Regions from separate parts of the Amycolatopsis japonica genome, predicted to be linked through region 1. Evidence: riboswitches for the same ligand, from Rfam matches in the RefSeq annotation. Region 1 holds a riboswitch; each other region holds the start of a gene.
What was found. Region 1 has a riboswitch for S-adenosylmethionine ahead of AJAP_RS11365 (aminotransferase class V-fold PLP-dependent enzyme). Riboswitches for the same ligand answer to the same signal wherever they lie in the genome.
Positions count from the first base shown of each region.

Region 1 (4,262 bases):
TCCAGTACGACAACCCCGAGCTCACCCAGTCGCTCGGCCTCGCCGCGCTGGTGATGATCCTGTCCGAAGGTGGCCTCACCACCCGGTGGACGGCCGTGAAACCCTCGCTGGGCATCGGAATCGCACTGTCCACAGTGGCCGTCGCGGTGAGTATCGCGGTCACCGGCGCGGCTTTGCACTGGTTGCTGGGCCTGGACTGGCGGATGGCGTTGCTGTGGGGCGCGGTCCTCGCTTCGACCGACGCCGCCGCGGTCTTCTCCGTGCTGAGATCGGCGGGCATCGGGAAGCGGCTCGTGGGCGCGCTGGAGATCGAGTCCGGGATCAACGACGCCCCGGCCTACATTGCGGTCGTCGTCCTCGCCGAGGGCGCGACCGTCGACTGGTCGCTGCCGCTGCTGGTGGTCTACGAACTCGCCGCCGGGTTGGTGATCGGCCTGGCCTTCGGCTGGGGCGGGGCGTTCGCGCTGCGCCGGGCGGCGCTGCCCGCCACCGGTCTGTACCCGCTGGCCACCGTCGCGGTGTGCGTCGTGGCGTACTCGAGCGGGCAGCTCGCCCACGCGTCGGGCCTGCTCGCCACTTACGTCGCGGCCCTGGTGCTGGGGAATTCGAAGCTGCCGCACCGGTCGGACACGCTTTCCTTCGCCGAAGGGCTCGGCTGGCTCGCGCAGATCGGCCTGTTCGTGCTTCTCGGCCTGTTCGCGTCGCCGAGCAGGATCTTCGAGAGCCTGGTCCAGGGCCTGGTCGCGGGAGCGGTCGTGTTGCTGCTGGCGCGCCCGTTGTCGGTGCTCCTGTCGGCGCTGCCGTTCAAGATCCCCTGGCGAGAACAGGTGTTCCTGTCGTGGGCCGGGTTGCGCGGTGCGGTCCCGATCGTGCTCGCGCTGATCCCGCTGTCGTCCGGGGTGCCCGGCGCACAGGAGCTGGTCGACGCGGTGTTCGTGCTGGTCATCGTGCTGACGCTGCTCCAAGGGGCGACGTTGACCCCGCTCGCGCGAGCGCTCGGGCTGGCCCAGCACGCCGAAGCGCACGAGATCGACGTCGACTCCGCGCCGCTCGACGAGATGGGCGCGGAACTCCTGCAAGTCCGGATCAACACCGGGTCGAAGATGCACGGCGTCTACCTGGCCGAGCTGCGGCTGCCGGTGGGGGCGACGATCAGCCTCCTCGTCCGCGACGGCACCGGCTTCACGCCGAACAAGAACACGCGGCTTCAGGAACGCGACCAGTTACTCGTCGTGACCACCTCCGAAGCCCGTGACGCGGCCGAACGACGCCTGCGGGCCGTCGACCGCGCGGGCCGTCTGGCCAGGTGGAAGGGCGAATCCGGCCAGTAGGTCACGTACCGGCACCAGCTGTTCGTCGGTTGATCTCAGAAAATTCTTCCCTTCTGTACTCCTTTTGGATTACTTTCCCCGCAATCGACTCCATCGAATGGGTGAGTGTCACGGGGTAAGGAGTACGCAAGGTGACGAAACTTCCTGCGCGGTTCGCCGGTCTGGGGGCCTCGGTGGCACTCGTCGGGGTGGTTCTCGCCGCCCCGACGGCCACGGCGGCCGGTGCCTTTCCCGCGTTCGGGCTGCCCTTCGAGACGGGCCAATCGGTCTACTCGGCGGGGATCCACTCGGACAACGGGAACTCCGGCGTGAAGAACGCCATCGACTTCAGCCCCGGCGACAGGACCGTTCGCGCCCCGCTGGCGGGCACCGTCCGGATCCAGCACTGCTCCGGCGGCGACTGGGTGACCGTCGACCACGACGGCGGCTGGCGCACCGGGTACTACCACATGGAGAACATTTCGGTCACCGACGGCCAGAAGGTCGCCCCCGGCGACGCCCTCGGCCGGACCGGCAACGCGCTGCCCTGCGGTGGCAGCAGCACCGGCGCCCATGTGCACTTCACCTTGTGGACCCTGCCCACGGCCGCCGCCCAGGGTGGCGACTCGCGCGACTTCGGGGTCGGCGCCGGCAACTGGAACGGCAAGTCCTACGACGAGGTCTCGACCACGGTCGCCGAGGCCTACGGCGAGGCGGTCGACGGCAAGACCTTCGGCGGCTGGCAGTTCACCGCGGGCACCGATCAGTACTCGGGTACCGCGACCGAGGTCTCCTCCCGCGCGACCATCGGACTGCCCGGCCGTTTCCGGGTCTGACCTGCCGTTGCCCGGCGCGGCGCGGCGCCGGGCAACGGCTCTTCCCGCTTGCGGAGTACGTGAGCGGCGTCTCAAGATGCGGACGAGGGCTGGCTCGATCGCCCGCCCATCCGCTAACTTCGTCCGTAGGTCACGAGTGTCAGCGTCAAGCCCCGGCTAGCTGACCGGCAACCCTCCTTCCGCGGTGGGGTGCCCCGGGTGAGGACCTGGCTCGTCGCGTGGTGCGACGGGCAAGCGCGGGATCCTCGTCGGGTCCCCTGGCCCGGAGGATGATGATGACCCTCGCTCTCGAACGCACCGGCACCCCTGCTGAAACCGTTGCCACGCAAGAAATCCCGACGGTCGCGGGTGCCGGTCTGCGGGTTCCGCTGGTCACCGGCGGCGACATCGGTTACGCCAACCTCGATCACGCGGCGAGCGCCCCCTGTCTGGACAAGGTGCGGGCCGCGGTCGACGAGTTCCTGCCCTGGTACGCCAGCGTGCACCGCGGGGCCGGGTTCGCCTCGCAGGTCTCCACCAAGCTCTACGAGCGCACCCGCGGAATCCTGCGAAACTTCGTCGACGCTCGATCGACCGACACCGTCGTGTTCACCCGCAACACCACCGATTCCTTCAACCTTCTCGCCCGCAGCCTGCCGAAGCACACGTCGGTCGTCGTGTTCGACACTGAGCACCACGCCGCGCTGCTGCCGTGGAAGGGGCCGAACGTTCGCCGGATCGAGACGCCGCGCACCCGCCTCGCCGCGGTGTCCGCTGTGGACGAAGCGCTCGCGGACTGCCCGCAGGGGCCGCGGCTGGTCGTGCTCACCGGCGCGTCCAACGTGACCGGGGAACTGTTGCCGGTCAAGGAGATCGCGGCCGTCGCGCGGCGGCACGGCGCCCGGATCGCGCTCGACGCGGCGCAGCTCGCGCCGCACCGGAAGATCTCGGTGCGCGAACTGGACGTCGACTACGTCGCGCTGTCGGGCCACAAGCTGTACGCGCCTTTCGGTGCCGGCGCGCTGATCGGCCGCGCCGACTGGCTGCGCGCGGCCCAGCCGTACCTCGCCGGCGGCGGAGCGACGAAGCTCGTCAGCCGTGACTCCGTGGTCTGGAATTCCGGACCTGAGCGGCACGAAGCCGGTTCCCCCAACACTGTCGGCGTCTACGCGCTCGGTGTCGCCTGCGAGACGCTGGCCGCGAACTGGGACGGCGTCGTCGCCCACGAAGAGGAACTGCTGGCGCGGCTGCGTCGCGGTCTCGCCGCCATCCCCGGCTTCGCCGAACTGCGGCTGTTCGACGCGCCGGTCGACCGCGTCGGCACGCTCAGCTTCGTCGTCGACGGCTTCGACCCTGGCTGGCTCGCCGCGGTCCTTTCCGCGGAGTACGGCATCGGCGTGCGGGACGGCGCGTTCTGCGCGCACGTGGCGACCAAACGGCTGATCGCCGTCGCCGGTTCGACGGGCCAGCAGGCCGTGCGCGTGAGCCTCGGCCTGGGCAGCACGACCGAACACGTGGACCGGATCGTCCTGGCGCTGCGCCAGATCGTCGCCCGCGGCGCGCGCTGGCAGTACGAGAAGCCGGAAGGCCGCTGGGTGCCGGAAAACGATCCGCGCGAACTGCCCCCGTTCTGCGCCTGACCCACTACCCTCACCCCGCATGGGGAACGAGCGACCGCGTTACTGGTTTCCGCTGGCGCTGCTGGGATTCGCCCAGCTGGCCGTGGTGGCCCTGTCCGTCGGCTCGCGCCGGTCCGAAGGGTGGTTCGCCTACGTGCCCAACGGGGACGGCGGCATGTTCGGCTCCGTCCAGAGCGCGGGGACGCCCCTGACCGCGGTTTCGGCCGGGGCCATCGGCAGGATGGACAACTGGCTGTTCGCCGTGTTCGCGGTCTACCTCGGCACGGTGCTGTTCTACGCCCTTCGGACGAAGACCATGCCGTGGTGGAAGGTCGCCGCGATCGCGGTCGGCGGACTGGTCGCCATCGCGCTGGCCGACCTGGTCGGCTACTGGGAATTCGAACTCGACGGCGACACCCGGAGCGCGATCCTGCTGACGGTCGGCCTGGTGCTGCTGGCCTGGCTGGAACGCAGTGTGCTGGTGCTCGTCGTGGCGGCGGCGTTCGTGGTCTGCGCGG
Region 1 covers NZ_CP008953.1:2,326,814-2,331,075, forward strand. The annotation lists gene AJAP_RS11355 (potassium/proton antiporter) at 1-1,331, shown strand, start outside; gene AJAP_RS11360 (M23 family metallopeptidase) at 1,463-2,146, shown strand; SAM riboswitch class IV at 2,275-2,389, shown strand; gene AJAP_RS11365 (aminotransferase class V-fold PLP-dependent enzyme) at 2,422-3,765, shown strand; gene AJAP_RS11370 (hypothetical protein) at 3,785-4,262, shown strand, end outside.

Region 2 (4,262 bases), 1.6 Mb from region 1:
TGCTCGGTCCTGCGGAGATCAGGGCGCTGGCGGCCGAGCTGGACGTACGTCCGACCAAGAAGCTCGGCCAGAACTTCGTGCACGACCCCAATACGGTGCGACGCATCGTCGACCTCTCGGGGGTCGGTGAAGGCGACGTCGTGCTGGAGGTCGGGCCGGGCCTCGGCTCGTTGACCCTCGGACTGCTCGCGACCGGCGCCGAGGTCGTCGCGGTCGAAATCGACCCTGTGCTGGCTGGGCGATTGCCGGATACCGCAGCCGAACGGGGCGGGGCCGAACGACTGACGGTCGTCGGCGCGGACGCGTTGCGGATCACGTCCGACGACCTGCCCGCGCGTCCGACGGCGCTCGTCGCGAACCTGCCGTACAACGTCGCAGTTCCGGTCGTGCTTCACCTGCTTGCTGAACTGCCGTCGCTGACCAGCGGTCTCGTGATGGTCCAGACCGAGGTCGCGGACCGGATGGCGGCCGGCCCGGGGAGCCGGACTTATGGCGTCCCCAGCGTCAAGCTCGCTTGGTACGGAAAGGCGCGCAAGGTCGCCGCGGTGCCTCGCGCGGTGTTCTGGCCCGTTCCGAACGTGGACTCCGCACTGGTCGCTTTCGAACGGGGCGAGGTGGTGTCGTCCGTGGACCGGGAGCGATTGTTCGCGGTGGTCGACGCCGCCTTCTCCCAGCGGCGGAAGACTTTGCGTGCCGCGTTGGCGTCATGGGCCGGTTCCGCCGAACGCGCGGGGGAGCTGCTCGAGAAGGCGGGAATCGACCCCAAGACCCGCGGTGAACAGCTGGATGTCCACCAGTTCGCGCGGATTGCCGCGGTCGCCGGTTGATCGCCTGCCTCGGATGTGACCGGCACCGCGCGAACGTCAGCCGCGCCACGTCGGCACGTGCGTAAGCCTTCTCGATCTGTATGAGCCGGCGTTGTCTTAGCAGGTAGCGCGCCTGGCGCAAGTCGAAGGCGCCTGACTGTGTTCCATTATCTGGACGCCCCATCCTGTATTATGGACGCGACCAGACGTGTGATCTGCGCCTACGCGCTTGCTTTCATCCAGTGGGATCGGTTTTACTCAGTGAGCCATCCCGAGCGACTGAGAGACCTGGCTCGCCGAAGTCGCAGCAACCACCCTCCACAGGGCAGGTGCTACAGCCAGGACCGATGGAGGCTTTGCCTAATGAACAGGGTCACCCACCCGCTCCTGCTGACCAGGCGACGTGTCGTCGATGAAGGTCGCCGCACGGTAAGTGCGTGTCGACGCTCCACCGTTACTGCCTGAGTCCTTCTCCCTTACCTCTGAAAACCGTCCGTTTCCGGACGGTCACTCGGTGACGGTCGGCGCGCTCGAAAGAAGCAGCGCCCCATTCGCATGGAGCCTCTCGTGATCACTGTCGAAAACCTGTCCAAATCCTTTCCCCTCAACGGAAATCCCGTCGTCGCGCTGCGCGATGTGAGCGTGGACATCCAAGCGGGCTCGCTGTTCGGAGTCGTCGGCCCGGCCGGCTCCGGCAAGTCGACCCTCGCTCGTTGCATCGGTCTTCAGGAGCGTCCCGACCGTGGCGTCGTCCGCCTCGACGGCCTCAACACAGGGACTCTCGACGGACGCCGTCTGCGCGAGATCCGGCGGCAGGTCGGTGTCGTGAGCACCAAACCGGAATTGCTCGCCGAGCGCACCATCGCCGGCAACATCGCTTCGCCGCTCGAACAGCTCGGTCTCGACGGGCCGCAGCGGCGCAACCGGGTCGGCAACCTGCTCGACCTGGTCGGGCTCACCCCCCGGGCGGGGCAGCGGCCGGGCGACCTGTCCGAAGGGCAGCTGCGCCGAGTGGCCATCGCCAAGGCGCTGGCCGCCGGGCCGTCCGTGCTCTTGGCCGACGACCCGACCGCCGGCGTGCAGGCCGAGGAGTCCGGCGCGGTCCTCACCGTGCTCGACCGGGCCCGTGCCGAGCTCGGAGTCACCGTGCTGCTCACCACTCCCGACGCCGGCGTGGTTCGCCGTGTCTGCGACGACGTCGCGGTTCTGGAAGCCGGGGCGATCATCGAACGCGGGACCGTGCTCGACCTGGTCTCCGACCCGAACAGCCGTACTGCGCAGGCGCTGCTTCCCGCGATCGAGACCGGGCGTGCGCAGGCCTCGAAGTACGACCGCGCGGTGGACGTCGTGCTGGTCGGCTTCGCCTCGGTCGGTGCGTTGCTCCCGGAGGCCGCCGGTCGCTTCGACGTCGAACTCGCCACCATCGGCGGTGGCCTGACCCGGATCGGCGACACGCCGGTTGGCCGGTTCCGTCTCGGTGTCCGCGGTGAGCGTGCGGACGCCGCGCTCGCCTGGATCGCCGAGCGCGGCGGCCACGTGACCCACCCGGTCCGCGGACCGCAGGGTGTCGCTGCCTGATTCCTCCACGAACGGGCCGCCCAGGACGAAATCCGTCCGGGGCGGCCCGTTCGTGTCCGACTCGTCCTGTTCTCTTTTCTCCTGGTGACAGCGCAAGTGGAACGGCCACGTAGGCTTGACGGGTGCTCGCCGTCGTACCGCCCCCAGTAACCGTCAGGGTTCCCGCCAAGGTCAACCTGCACCTGTCGGTCGGTGACGTACGCCCGGACGGTTACCACGAGCTGGTGACCGTGTTCCAGGCGCTTTCTTTGACCGACGAGGTGACCGTCGCGGTCACCGAGGATCCCGGTGTCGAGGTCTACGGCGAAGGCGAAGGCTCCGTACCGACAGGGGCGAACAACCTCGCCTGGAAGGCGGCGCAGGCGCTGGCGGCACACGTCGGCAAGGCGGACGGCGAGTCCAAGGTCAGGGTCGTACTGCGCAAAGGCATCCCGGTGGCGGGCGGGATGGCCGGTGGCAGCGCCGACGCGGCCGCGACCCTGGTGGGGCTCGCGTCGCTTTGGAAGCTCGACATCTCCCGAGACGAACTGGCGGGTATCGCCGCGAAGCTCGGCAGCGATGTCCCGTTCGCGCTCTACGGCGGGACCGCGTTGGGCACCGGCCGAGGTGAGCAGCTGGTGCCGGTCTTGTCGCGGCACACCTTCCATTGGGTTCTGGCCTTCGACCAGCGAGGTCTTTCGACGCCGAGGGTGTTCGGCGAGCTGGACAAGTTGCGTGAAGAGGGCAGCCCGCCGCGGATCGGTTCGCACACTCCGGTGGTCGAGGCGCTGGCGTCCGGTGACCCGCGGCAGCTGGCGCTGCTTCTGGGTAATGACCTTCAGGCGGCCGCCGTCTCGTTGCGGCCGGGGCTGCGTCGTACCTTGCGGGCGGGGGTCAACGCGGGTGCGCTCGCCGGCACCGTCTCAGGCTCCGGACCGACCTGTGCCTTTCTGTGCGCGGATGCCCAGTCGGCCGTCGAGGTCGCCGCGGAGCTGTCCGGCGCGGGTGTCTGCCGCACGGTACGCGTCGCGCACGGGCCGGTGCCCGGAGCGCGGCTGGTCGGCGGCGACGACGCGCCGCGGCCGTCACCGCCGCGGGTGCACGCGTGAGGGTGTCCGAAATGGACATCGACTAATTCGTTGTGGTGCAAGCTTTTCGGAAAGGATCGGCTGAGGCATGGCCAACTTGGTCAACCTGGAGTCGGTGAGCAAGTCCTTCGGGGTGCGCCCGCTGCTCGACGGTGTTTCGCTCGGTGTGGCGGAGGGGCAGCGTATCGGTGTCGTCGGTCTCAACGGGGGCGGGAAGACGACGCTGCTGGAGGTTCTCGCGGGGATCAGCGAGCCGGATACAGGACGGGTCAGTCAGGTCCGTGGCTTGCGGATGGCCGTGGTCACTCAGCGGACCGAGCTTCCCGCCGGCAGCACTGTCGGCGATGTCGTGCTGGAACGCTACGGCGCGGAGCACGAGTGGGCCGCTGACGCGCGTGTCCGGTCCATTATGGACGGTCTGGGGATCACCGCTCTAGGCGTCGAGAAGGAAACCGCGAACCTGTCCGGTGGCGAACGCCGACGGGTGGCGCTGGCGGCCGCTCTCACCGGCGAACTGGACCTCGTGGTCCTCGACGAGCCGACCAACCACCTGGACGTCGAAGGCGTGCGCTGGCTCGCGGATCACCTGCTGAACCGCAAGATCGCGGTCGTGGTCGTCACGCACGACCGGTGGTTCCTCGACACGGTCGCGAGCCTGACCTGGGAGGTCACCAACGGCCGCGTCGAGCAGTACGAAGGCGGGTATGCGGACTGGATCTTCGCGCGGGCCGAACGGGCGAGGCTGGCGGCGACCGCCGAGGAGAAACGGCAGAACCTGGCGCGTAAGGAGCTCGCGTGGCTGCGTCGCGGC
Region 2 covers NZ_CP008953.1:776,205-780,466, forward strand. The annotation lists gene rsmA (16S rRNA (adenine(1518)-N(6)/adenine(1519)-N(6))-dimethyltransferase RsmA) at 1-827, shown strand, start outside; SAM riboswitch class I at 1,070-1,160, shown strand; gene AJAP_RS03915 (methionine ABC transporter ATP-binding protein) at 1,374-2,384, shown strand; gene AJAP_RS03920 (4-(cytidine 5'-diphospho)-2-C-methyl-D-erythritol kinase) at 2,507-3,472, shown strand; gene AJAP_RS03925 (ABC-F family ATP-binding cassette domain-containing protein) at 3,540-4,262, shown strand, end outside.
Region 2: another riboswitch for S-adenosylmethionine. It lies ahead of AJAP_RS03915 (methionine ABC transporter ATP-binding protein); the one in region 1 lies ahead of AJAP_RS11365 (aminotransferase class V-fold PLP-dependent enzyme).

Region 3 (4,262 bases), 3.9 Mb from region 1:
GGCGCGACGAGGCTCACTGGGGCGACCTGGAGGGCGTAGAGCACCAGGAGGTAGGCGACGGGTGAGAACACGCCGACGATGACGACCTCACGCTTGTGCTCGCGCCAGAGCCACGAGATCTCCTCGCGGTCCTTCAGCGCGTACGGCGCCATCAGCAGGCTCTGCACGATCGCGCCGGTTCCGAAGTACACGATCGGCGGGACACCGAGACCGGTGACCGAATGCGCGTCCCACAGCGTGTAGGCGGCGATCGTGAGACCGGTCAGCAGGCCGTAGAACAGGCCTTTGCGGCGAGCGACACGGTCGGCGGCGTCGGCGTGGGCCGGCGCCCGCCCGGTCCCGATCACCAGCACACCGGCGACCACGAGGAACGCGCCCACCAGGCCGAGGATTCCGGGCCGCTCGCCGAGCAGCAGGACGGCGGCGAGTACCGAGATCAGCGGCCCGGTACCGCGGGCGACGGGATAGACGACGGACAGATCGCCGACGGCGTATCCCCGTTGGAGGACGATGCCGTACGTGACGTGGAACACCGCGGTGACCACGGCGGCGAACAGCCAGGTCCACTGTGGACGTTGTGGTTCCACGGCCAGCGAGACCGCCATGACGGGGACGAGCAGGATCGCGGAAAGGCTGTAGTACGCCCAGACGAACCTGGCTCCGCCGCGGCGGATCCGCTTGGCGGCGAGGTTCCAGCCCGCGTGGATGACGGCGGCGATGACGACGAAGGACAGAGCGGTGGCGTTCACAGCGGACCTTTCACGTTTTCCGCGCATGCGGAAAACCCGGTCCTCCAGGCTTTTGTCCCGTCAGATGAACGGCGGTGCTTCCGGCTCCGCCGATGGTGCCGCTCGGACCGGTCCCGTCTGCCCTGATTGTGTGTTTCGCTGAACGGGCAGGCGGCGGAACCCTAGGCACTACGATCTTCACCGTACCGCAAGCAGCCCGCCCGAGGCTGGCGCGAGCCGCGCCGGGACGGCTGTTAAGCTTGCGCTTCACCGTCGTGTGGCATTCCGTCATGGAGGAAACCCGCGCCGCTCTCACGAGCACGCAGGGCCGGTCACAGCGCGGCGGTGAAACCACCGAGAGATTCAAGAGGAGCGCCCCCGTGGCCAACATCAAGTCGCAGATCAAGCGCATCACCACCAACGAGAAGGCGCGTCAGCGCAACCAGGCGATCCGGTCCTCGGTGAAGACCGCGATCCGCAAGTTCCGCGAGGCCGCCGACGCCGGTGACAAGGCCAAGGCCCTGGAGCTGCAGAAGGACGCGGCCAAGAAGCTGGACAAGGCCGTGACCAAGGGCGTCATCCACGCCAACCAGGCCGCCAACAAGAAGTCCGCGCTCGCGAAGCGCGCGAACTCTCTCTGATCGGCTTTCGAAGGGCCCCGGCCGACTCACGTCGCCGGGGCCCTTCGCCGTTCTCAGCGGCTTGTGCCGTGGGCGTCGACGACCTCCAGGACAGCCCGCTCCAAGGCGTACTCCGGATTGGCCGCCACCCCCTTGACCTCGGCGTTGAGCCTGGCGACCACCCTCATCGCGGTGGCCAGACCGTCCTGCCCCCAGCCGCGGGCCTGCCCCTGCGCCTTGCGCACCTTCCATGGCGGCATCCCCAGCTCGCCCGCCATCTGATTCGGGTTCCCGCGACCGGCGCCGGACACCCGCGCGATCGTGCGGACGGCGTCGGCGAGCGCGTCCGCGACCAGCACATGCGGTACGCCCAGCTGCATCGCCCAGCGCAGCGACTCCAGCGCCGCCGCCTTGTCACCGGCGACGGCCTTCTCGGCGACGGCGAAACCGTTCACGTCCGCGCGGCCACGGTGGTAGCGCCGGACGGCCTGCTCGTCGACCGCCCCGCCGGCGTCCGCGACGAGCTGGGTCGCCGCCGACGACAGCTCGCGCAGATCCGAGCCGACGGCGTCGATCAACGCCAGCACGGCCGCACCGTCGATCTTCCCGCCGACCCGGCGGACCTCGTTGCGGACAAAGGATTCCCGCTCGGCGGCCTTGGTCAGCTTCGGGCACTCGACTACCTCCGCGCCCGCCTTCTTCAAGGCGGCTGGAAGCCCTTTCGCGGCCTTGCTCCGGCCGCCTCCGCTGTGCACGACGACGAGCACGATGCCGTCGGCGGGCGCCTTGACGTAGGCCATCACCCCGTCGGCGAGTTCCTGCGAGATGTCGTGCGCGGATTCGAGGACGATCACCCTGCCCTCGGCGAACAGCGAGGGGCTGACCATTTCCGCGAGCGCCGGGACTGTGAGGTCCGACACCCGGATCCGGGTGAGATCCGCCGTCGGGTCGGCCGCTTTGGCCGCGTCCGAAGCACTGCGGACCGCACGTTCGATCAGCAGCTCTTCCTCACCGAGAACCAGGACCAGCGGCGATGGGGCGGAAGCTTGCGTCGTCACGGTGACGATCCTGCCACTCCTCCTCTCGTGTGCTTTGTCCGGTGATGTGTTCCGGGCACGGTGGCCCCACCTGAGGCTCATGTCGTACGGTGTTGGCGAGGCGACGCGATGACACGCGTGCCGACAATCGAATACCGCTCATCCAGAGGGGCAGAGGGAACGGCCCGATGAAGCCCCGGCAACCGGCGTCAGCCTGTCATCCCGCGATCGCGGGATAGCTGACGAACACGGTGCCAATTCCGGCCCGCCACCGGCGGGGCAGATGAGGAAAGGAACCTCGCGATGACCGCAACCCTCGGCACGACCTCCACCACCAAGACCCCGGATCTCGGACCGGCCGTCGAACTGGTGTCGAAGGAAGAGGGACACCGGCAGCCGCTCGCCCCCGAATTCGTTTCCGCCGAGGACTTCTCGCCGCTCGAGGTCGCCTACGACTTCGGCCGCGTGCGCCGCGAGGACATCGAAGCCGGGCCGAAGAACATCTGGCGCTACAAGAAGCTCCTTCCCGTTCCGTCGAACGTCGAAGAGATCCCCAACACCGAACCCGGCGCCACCCGGCTCATCCAGGCCGACAGGCTCGCGAAAGCCTTGGGCGTCAAGAAGGTCTGGGTCAAGGACGACACCGGGAACCCCACCCACTCGTTCAAGGACCGCGTGGTCGCCGTCGCGCTGGCCGCCGCCCGCGAATTCGGGTTCGACGTGCTGGCCTGTCCGTCGACCGGCAACCTGGCCAACGCCGTCGCCGCCGCGGCGGCCCGCGCGGGCTGGCGGTCGGTCGTCCTGATCCCGAAGACCCTCGAACGCGCCAAGATCCTCACCACCGCCGTGTACGACGGTGACCTGATCGCGGTCGACGGCAACTACGACGACGTGAACCGGCTCGCCACCCAGCTCGCCGCCGAGCAGGAGAGCTGGGCGTTCGTCAATGTGAACGTCCGGCCCTACTACTCGGAAGGTTCCAAGACGCTGGCCTTCGAGGTCGCCGAACAGCTCGGCTGGCGGCTTCCCTCCCAGATCGTGGTGCCGATCGCCTCCGGTTCCCAGCTCACCAAGGTGGACAAGGGTTTCCGCGAGTTCGGTCAGCTCGGCCTCGTCGACGAGACGCCGTACAAGGTGTTCGGCGCGCAGGCCACCGGCTGCTCCCCCGTCTCGGCGGCCTTCCGCGCCGGGCACGACGTCGTCCAGCCGGTCAAGCCGGACACGATCGCCCGGTCGCTGGCGATCGGGAACCCCGCAGACGGTCCCTACGTCCTCGACGTGGTCAACCGCACCGGTGGCGCGATCGAAGACGTCACTGACGAAGAGGTCGTCGAGGGCATTCGGCTGCTCGCCCGCACCGAGGGCATCTTCACCGAGACCGCGGGCGGCGTGACCGTCGCGACGGCCAAGAAGCTCATCGAGACCGGCAAGCTCAACCCGGACGAGGAGATCGTCCTGCTGATCACCGGCGACGGCCTCAAGACCCTCGACGCCGTCGAGGACAAGATCGGCCCGAAGGCCACCGTCAGCGCCTCGGCCGACGCGGTCCGCGAAGCTCTGGGTATCTAAAAGCTCGGGCATCTGAGTTTCGCGCGGCCCGCCTCAGGAACGAGGCGGGCCGCGGGGCTCACCCCGGCGTACCAGGGCGAGGCCTCGCCCGTCCGCGACCACCGCGGTGTCGCCGTCCGTGTCCGTCCTGGCGACCGCCGCGCCGACGGCCACCAGACTGTCCAAAGTGGACTTGTTCGGATGACCGTAGGTGTTTCCGGCACCGACGCTCACCAATGCGGCCCGCGGTGCGACGGCGTTGAGGAAATCCGGTGCCGTGTAACGACTTCCGTGATGCGGGACCTTCAAGATCTCGGCACGCAGATCGG
Region 3 covers NZ_CP008953.1:6,256,423-6,260,684, forward strand. The annotation lists gene AJAP_RS29015 (EamA family transporter) at 1-776, opposite strand, end outside; gene rpsT (30S ribosomal protein S20) at 1,109-1,369, shown strand; gene holA (DNA polymerase III subunit delta) at 1,423-2,406, opposite strand; SAM riboswitch class I at 2,542-2,675, shown strand; gene thrC (threonine synthase) at 2,689-3,954, shown strand; gene AJAP_RS29035 (ComEC/Rec2 family competence protein) at 3,988-4,262, opposite strand, start outside.
Region 3: another riboswitch for S-adenosylmethionine. It lies ahead of thrC (threonine synthase); the one in region 1 lies ahead of AJAP_RS11365 (aminotransferase class V-fold PLP-dependent enzyme).